2 regions of the Streptomyces sp. NPDC050738 genome follow, and region 1 is predicted to be linked to the other one. Evidence: riboswitches for the same ligand, from Rfam matches in the RefSeq annotation. Region 1 holds a riboswitch; the other holds the start of a gene.
The links. A riboswitch is a leader RNA that binds a small molecule or an ion and turns the genes downstream of it on or off. The one in region 1 is predicted to bind thiamine pyrophosphate.
Positions count from the first base shown of each region.

Region 2: another riboswitch for thiamine pyrophosphate. It lies ahead of AB0H78_RS22225 (thiamine ABC transporter substrate-binding protein); the one in region 1 lies ahead of thiO (glycine oxidase ThiO).

Region 1 covers NZ_JBFAHN010000014.1:137,955-142,001, reverse strand. Annotated here, with positions in the region: gene AB0H78_RS29790 (thiazole synthase) at 1-448, opposite strand, end outside; gene thiS (sulfur carrier protein ThiS) at 451-651, opposite strand; gene thiO (glycine oxidase ThiO) at 648-1,793, opposite strand; TPP riboswitch at 1,791-1,903, opposite strand; gene AB0H78_RS29775 (hypothetical protein) at 1,955-2,308, shown strand; gene AB0H78_RS29770 (FAD-dependent oxidoreductase) at 2,376-3,542, shown strand; gene AB0H78_RS29765 (hypothetical protein) at 3,463-4,047, opposite strand, start outside.
Region 2 covers NZ_JBFAHN010000008.1:203,608-207,654, reverse strand. Annotated here, with positions in the region: gene AB0H78_RS22230 (iron ABC transporter permease) at 1-1,299, opposite strand, end outside; gene AB0H78_RS22225 (thiamine ABC transporter substrate-binding protein) at 1,338-2,429, opposite strand; TPP riboswitch at 2,500-2,605, opposite strand; gene rlmN (23S rRNA (adenine(2503)-C(2))-methyltransferase RlmN) at 2,644-3,750, opposite strand; gene AB0H78_RS22215 (phosphatidate cytidylyltransferase) at 3,831-4,047, opposite strand, start outside.

The sequences.
Region 1 (4,047 bases):
CCGCGCAGCCGACGTCCTCCAGCTTCCGGGCCAGGACCGGGTCGTCGTTGGTGTACGGAAGGACCGTGAAGCCGTCGTCCACGAGGGTCTCCGCGGCGTCCAGGAGCTCGATCGGGTCGGGCAGCAGCGTGCGCTCGTCCGCGACCACCTCCAGCTTGATCCAGTCCGTGCCCAGCGCCTCACGGGCGAGGCGCGCGGTCAGCACCGCCTCGCCCGCCGTGAAGCAGCCCGCCGTGTTCGGCAGGACCCGGATCGAGAGGCGGTCCAGTACGGAAAGCACCGAACCCTGGACCGTCGGGTCCAGGCGCCGCATCGCCACGGTCGTCAGCTCGGTGCCGGACGCGACGAGGGCGCGCTCCAGTACGTCCAGGCTGGGTGCGCCGCCCGTTCCCATGATCAGGCGCGAGGTGAAGGCGGTGCCCGCGACGGTCAGCTGGTCGTCGGCCATGGTCAGCCCCCCTGGACTGCGGTGAGGATCTCGACACGGTCGCCGTCGCCGAGCGCGGTGGCGGGCCACTGCCCGCGCGGTACGACCGTCTCGTTGACGGCCGCCGCGACGCCGGAGGGTGCCGCGCTGAGCGTGGCGACCAGCAGGTCGAGGGTGGTCCCCGGTGTGAGGGTGCGGGCGTCCCCGTTGACCGAGATGTTCATACGGACTGCTCCTGTCGTACGAGGGGGAAGCGCCGGGGCGTGAACGGCCGCGCCTCTTCGGGGAGTTCACCGGTGACCAGCACATGCGCCATGACGTCGCCGGTCACCGGCGTCAGGAGCACCCCGTTGCGGAAGTGCCCGGTGGCCAGGTGCAGCCCAGGTACCTCGGTGGGGCCGAGCAGCGGAGCGTTGTCGGGGGAGCCAGGGCGGAGCCCGGCCCGGGTCTCGGTGAGGGGGAGTTCCGTGATGCCGGGGACGAGTTCATGGGCGTCGCGCAGCAGCTCGTACACCCCGCCCGCCGTGACCGTGGTGTCCCAGCCGAGCTCCTCGCTGGTCGCGCCGACGACGAGCTCGCCGTTCTCGCGCGGCACGAGATAGATGTGGCTGCCCCGGACCACGGCCCGCACCGTCCGCGAGAGGAAGGGCGCGTACGCGGGCGGCACCGTCAGCCGCAGGACCTGGCCCTTCACCGGGCGTACGGCGACGTCCGCGAGCCGCCCGCTGAGGCTGCCCGCGGCCACCACCACCTGGTCGGCGGCCAGCTCCGTGCCGTCGGTGAGAACCGCGCCCGCGGCCCGGTCGCGTACGAGAGCGAGCCGCTCCACCCAACCGCGGTGGAAGACGACCCCGGCCCGCTCGCACGCCACCACCAGCGCCGCGGTCAGCCGCCGCGGATCGACCTGGTGGTCGCCGTCGACCCGCAGGCCCCCACGTACGCCCGGCGCGAGCATTGGCTCCAGGCGCCGGCACTCGCGCCCCGTGAGCCACTCCGATTCGAGGCCCGAGCGGCGCTGCAGGGCGTGCAGTTCGCGCAGGTGGGCGCGGTCGTCGGTGTCCAGGGCGACCGCGAGGGTGCCGCAGGTGCGGTAGCCGATGTCGCGCCCCGAGGCCTCTTCCAGCTCGGCGGCGAAGGCCGGATAGCGTGCGGCGGAGGCCACGTTGAGGGCGAGCAGGGTCTCCTCGCCGTAGTGCAGCTCGGTGACGGCGGCGAGCATGCCCGCCGCGACCTGCGCGGCACCGCCGCCGGGTTCGGGGTCGGCGAGCGCGGTCCGCAGCCCGCGCTGCGCCGCCCGCCAGGCCGTGACGAGACCGATGATCCCGCCTCCGACCACGAGAACATCTGAAGAGTTACGTGGATGCATGGGCGTCCAGCCCCTCCCTTCGCCGGCATGACCCGGATCAGGTTCGTACGGTCGGAGGCCGCCCAGCCTCCCTCTCAGCCCGGTGCGTCCGGGCTCCCGCGAGTGCCTTACGGTGGCCACCCTAGCCCCCGGTCCCAACCCCCAGTAAGGGAGCAGTCGCTGTGGCACGGTCGCTCGACGGACTCGTCCTCAGCCCGGTCGCCGACCAGGCCCCCGGGCAGGTCGGCACCAGGACCCGCTTCACGTATCACGAGCAGGGCGGCCGGATCTGGGCCGAGTACGAGGGCGGCGACGTGGAGCTCGGACGGCTCGTCGGCACGCGTGCGGGGGACCGGATCGACTTCCGTTATGTCCAGTTGAAGCGCGACGGGCAGACCGCCTCGGGGCACTGTGTGTCGGTCGTCGTCGAACTCCCCGACGGGCGGATCCGTCTCGAGGAGACCTGGGAGTGGGAGTCGCAGCAGGGGAGCGGCACGAGCGTGGTGGAGCAGCTCGTGGAGCAGCCCCTTTCCTGACGGTCCGTCAGATAGTTAGGGTGGCGGGGTGAGCGAACTGAGGAAAGTCGTCATCGTCGGCGCCGGCATGGCGGGCGTCCAGACCGCGGTGGCCCTGCGCGAACAGGGCTTCGGGGGCGCCGTCACGCTGATCGGCGACGAACCGCACCCGCCGTACGACCGGCCGCCGCTCTCCAAGGCGGTTCTCCTCGGGACGGCGGAAAGCTCCGCCTTCGACGTCGACTTCGAGGCGCTCGGCGTCGAACTCCTCCTGGGGCGCGAGGTCACAGGCCTGCGCCCGCAGGCGCGCGAGCTGGACACCACGGCCGGCCCCGTTCCGTACGACACCCTGGTCGTCGCCACCGGCGCGTACCCCCTGACGCTTCCCGGCACGGAAGGCGTCCCTGGCATCCATCTGCTCCGTACGCTCGACGACGCCGGACGGCTGCGGCCGGTCCTCGCCGCGCGCCAGGACGTGGTCGTCGTCGGGGCGGGCTGGATCGGCGCGGAGTTCGCGACGGCCGCGCGCGCGGCCGGCTGCACGGTGACCGTGGTCGAGGCGGCCGGGCGGCCCCTCGCGGGCGCGCTGCCCGCCGAGATCACCGCACCGATGGCCCACTGGTACGCGGAGAGCGGCGTCGAACTCCTCACCGGAGCAAGGGTCCTGGCGATCGAACCGGGGACGGTCGTGCTGGAGGACGGCCGCAGGCTGTCCGCCGGGGCCGTGGTCGTCGGGATCGGCGCACGGCCCGCGACCGGGTGGCTCGCGGGCTCCGGTATCGCGCTCGGCCCGGACGGCGCCGTCACCGCCGACGCGCAGCTGCGGTCCTCGCTGCCCGAGGTGTACGCCGTCGGGGACTGCGCCTCCTTCCCGTCGGGGCGCTACGGCGAGCGCCTCCTCGTCCACCACTGGGACAACGCGCTGCAGGGGCCGCGCACGGTCGCGGCGAACATCATCGGGACGGCCGGGGAGACCTACGACCCGGTCCCGTACTTCTGGTCCGAGCAGTTCGGCCGCTTCGTCCAGTACGCCGGCCACCACGCCGCCGCCGACACCCTGCTGTGGCGCGGCGACCCGCTCTCGCCCTCCTGGTCCGTGTGCTGGCTGCGCGAGGGGCGCCTGGCCGCGGTCCTCGCCGTGGGCAGGCCGCGCGACCTGGCGCAGGGGCGCAAGCTCATCGACTCGGGGGCCGGGCTGGATCCGGCGCGGGCCGCCGATCCTTCCGTACCGCTGAAGTCGGCCGTGCTGACCTAGCGCTGCGGTCCTGGCGCCGCAGTACGAGAACGGTGCGCGTCCTTCCGTCCCCCGGCCGGGGGAAGCGCAGCAGCGAACTGCTGATCCGGTGCCTTCCGAGGGCGAAACGCAGGTCGTCCAGGTGCGGGCTGCGGCGGCCGTGCGCGTCGTGCAGCGGATGGACGCGCACCTCGCCGCCTGGGGCGGTGACCCGGACCAGTTCCAGCAGCCCGGCCAGCTGGTCGGCGGGCCGGAAGACCCCCGGATAGGCGAAGAGGAGATAGGAACTCAGGGTCGTCGCGAACACCCCGTCGGCGAACGGCAGCCGGGGCAGCCGGGCCGCGACGTAGTCGCCGGGGTGCCGGCCCGCATCTGCGGCGAACAGCTCCCTGGCCCGGTCCCAGCTGCGCAGATACGCGTCGGGGCGGCCGCTCAGCGCCGCCGGCGAGACCTCGGGCGCCTCGGTCAGCTGGGCCTGCATGGCCGCCCGCCCCTTCAGGGCCCGGCCGGGGACCTCGGCCATCTC
Region 2 (4,047 bases), on a different contig from region 1:
CAGGCGCCCGTCCACGGCCCGCAGCACAGGCAGCATGGTCCGTACGACAAAGGGCACACCGACCAGCGCCTGGGCGAGCGGCACCAGGATCCAGGAGGACCGCAGGTCCAGCGGCGGCTTGTCCAGCGTGATCAGGAAACCGAAGCCCACGGTCACGGCGGAGACCCCGAGCGGCAGCATCAGCAGCGCGTCGAACCCGCGCACCAGCCTGCCCGCCCTGCGGGTGAGCGCGGCGGCCGCCAGACCCCCGACGGCCAGCGCGATCGCGGTCGCCACCAGCGCGTACTGCACCGAGTTCCAGATGGCGTCGATGGGCGGTACGAGGAAGGTGCCGCCGCCCGCGCCCTGGGACTGCAACGCCCGGTAGTAGCCGAAGCCGAACCCTTCCGGGGTGTCCAGCGAGCGCTGCACCAGCACCCCGAGCGGCACCAGGATGAGCGCGGCCACCGACACGAGGACCCCGCCGAGCAGCGCCCACTGCCCCGCCCCACGGGGACGGCGTGCCGTCTGCGCGGGGTCGACGAGCTTCAGCGCGCTCTCCCGTCTGCGTACGGTCCAGGCGTGCAGGGCGAGAATCGCCCCGACGGCGGCGAACTGCACCAGGGTCAGCACGGCGGCCGTCGGAAGATCGAGCAGCTGCGCGGTCTGCCGGAAGATCTCGACTTCCAGCGTCGAGAACGCGGGCCCGCCCAGGATCTGCACGACCCCGAAAGACGTGAATGTGAAGAGAAAGACCATGAGCGAGGCGGCGGCGACAGCAGGCCCGAGAGCGGGCAGGGTGACCTTGCGCCAGGCGGCGAACCGCGAAGCGCCCAGCACCCGCGCGGCCTCCTCCTGCCGGGGGTCGAGCTGGGACCAGAGGCCGCCCACGGTCCGTACGACGACCGCGTAGTTGAAGAAGACATGGGCGAGCAGGATGGCCCAGACCGTGGTGTCGAGCCGTACGCCCCACAGCTGGTCGAGCATCCCGCCGCGCCCGAGGACCGCCAGAAAGGCGGTCCCGACGACCACGGTCGGCAGCACGAACGGCACGGTCACGATGGCCCGCAGCAGCTGCTTCCCCCGGAAGTCGAAGCGCGCGAAGACATACGCACCGGGCAGCGCGATCAGCAGCGTCAGAGCGGTCGACGCGAGCGCCTGCCACAGGGTGAACCAGAGCACCCGTAGAATGTCCGGCTCGCTCAGCACCTCCCCGATCCGCCCGAACTGCCAGTCGCCGCCCACGTCGAGCCCCCGCCCGACGATCGCGACGACCGGATAGGCGAAGAAGAGCGCGAAGAACGCGACGGGACCGGCCATGAGCCCGATCCGCACCGCGTTCCCGCGCACAGCGGCCTTTACTTCAGGACGAGCGAGGACCACGACTTGACCCACTGGTCACGGTTCTTGGCGATGGTGTCGGGTGCCACGGTCTTCGGATCGGTGACCTTGGCCCCGAACTGGGTGAAGAGCGCGGGCACCTTCGCGTCCTTCGCGACCGGGTCGACGAACATATTGAGCGGCATGTCCTCCTGGAACGCCTTGCTCACCAGGAAGTCGATCAGCGCCTTGCCCCCTGCCGTGTTCTTCGCCCCGTCGAGCAGCCCCGCGAACTCGATCTGCCGGAAGCAGGTCCCGGTGGCGACACCGGTCGGCGCGGTCTTGGGCTGCGGCTTGGCGTACAGCACCTCGACGGGCGGGCTGGAGGCGTACGAGACGACGAGCGGCCTCTCGCCCTTGGCCTTCTTGCCGCCGGCCGATCCGGAGAACTCCTCGTTGTAGGCCTGCTCCCAGCCGTCGACGACCTTCACGCCGTTGGCCTTGAGCTTCTTCCAGTACGTCTCCCAGCCGCCGTCGCCGTACTGGGCGGTGGTGCCGAGCAGGAAGCCGAGGCCGGGGGACGAGGTGGCCGCGTTCTCGGTGACCAGCAGGTTCTTGTACTCCGGCTTCACCAGATCGTCGAAGGACTGCGGCACCGCGATCTTGTGGTCCGCGAAGTACTTCTTGTCGTAGTTGACGCAGATGTCACCGCTGTCGATCGGCGTGACCCGGTGCTTCTCCGCGTCCAGCTGCACGTCCGCCGACACCTGGTCGAGTCCCTTGGCCGTGTACGACTGGAACAGCCCGTTGTCGAGGGCGCGCGAGAGGAGCGTGTTGTCGACGCCGAAGAAGACGTCACCGCGCGGGGACCCCTTGGTGAGGATCTCCTGGTTGAGGGCGGCGCCCGCGTCCCCGCTCTTGAGGACCTTGACCGTGTACCCGGTCTGCTTCGTGAACTCCTTCAGCACGGCCGGGGAGGCGGCGAAGGAGTCGTGACTGACGAGGGTGACGGTCTTGGACGGCGTACCACTGGATGATGTGTCGTCCGAACTCCCGCACGCGGCAAGGGTGGTGACACCCAGCGCGGCGGCGACGGCGGTGACCGTGATTCTGGTGGTGGTGGTGCTCACTGATTTTCCTCCTGGGAGATCCAGGAAGAGACGCGGCCCTGCCCGTGGGAAAGCGGGCAGGGCGCAACAGCTCGAGTGATGACCGAACTTCCTACCCAGAATGACCTGGGCAAGGTTCTGAGGGTCTGCGGTGTGGACCGCACTCTCAGCGCTGTGGCGCTCCCCTGTCGGAATATGAAAATGTGCCGCCAGGCTACACGCCCCTGGTCAGCCCCTACCGCTCGGAGGCGGCCAGCTGACCGCAGGCCCCGTCGATCTCCTGGCCACGCGTGTCCCGTACGGTCACGGGCACACCATGGGCCGCGATCGCCGCGACGAAGGCCTTCTCGTCCTCCGGCCGCGATGCGGTCCACTTCGACCCGGGCGTCGGGTTCAGCGGAATCAGGTTCACATGGACCGGCTTCCCCTTCAGCAGCCGCCCGAGCCGGTCACCGCGCCAGGCCTGGTCGTTGATGTCGCGGATCAGCGCGTACTCGATGGAGACACGGCGCCCGGACTTCTCGGCGTACTCCCATGCCGCGTCCAGCACCTCGCGCACCTTCCACCGCGTGTTCACGGGGACGAGGGTGTCCCGGAGCTCGTCGTCGGGGGCGTGCAGCGAAACGGCCAGCCGGCACTTGAAGCCCTCGTCGGCGAACCGCAGCATCGCCGGGACGAGCCCGACGGTCGAGACGGTGATCCCACGCTGCGAAAGCCCGAGCCCGTCCGGCTCCGGGTCCGTCAGCCGCCGGATCGACCCGACGACGCGCTTGTAGTTGGCGAGCGGCTCGCCCATGCCCATGAAGACGATGTTGGAGAGCCGCGCGGGACCGCCCGGCACCTCCCCGTCGCGCAGGGCACGCATGCCGTCGACGATCTGGTGGACGATCTCGGCGGTGGAGAGATTACGGTCCAGACCCGCCTGCCCCGTGGCACAGAACGGGCAGTTCATGCCGCATCCGGCCTGCGAGGAGATGCACATCGTCACGCGGTCCGGGTAGCGCATCAGCACGGACTCGACGAGCGTCCCGTCGTGCAGCTTCCACAGCGTCTTGCGGGTGGTGTCGTCGTCACAGCTGATGTGACGGATCACGCTCATCAGATCGGGCAGCAGCGCTTCCCGGAGCTTCTCCCGCGAGCCGGCAGGGATGTCGGTCCACTGCTCGGGATCGTGCGCGTACCGCGCGAAGTAGTGCTGCGACAGCTGCTTGGCGCGGAACGGCTTCTCACCGATCGCGGCCACGGCGTCCTTGCGCTCGGCGGGCGTCAGGTCGGCGAGGTGGGTCGGCGGCAGCTTCGCCCCGCGGGGCGCGACAAAAGTGAGTTCTCCGGGCTTAGGCATGGTCCTTCAAGTGTCGCAGACATACGAAGGAGGGCCCGCCGCCCTGTGGACAACGAGCCCTCCCTCAACAAAACCGCAGGTCAGGACCCGACAAACAGCACGAGCAGCAGCCAGACCACCGGCGCGGTCGGCAACAGCGAGTCCAGTCGGTCCATGATGCCGCCGTGGCCCGGAAGCAGCGTGCCCATGTCCTTGATCCCAAGGTCACGCTTGATCATGGATTCGCCCAGGTCGCCCAGGGTCGCACTGGCCGCGACCGCGAGGCCGAGCAGCAGACCCTGCCACCACTGACCGTCG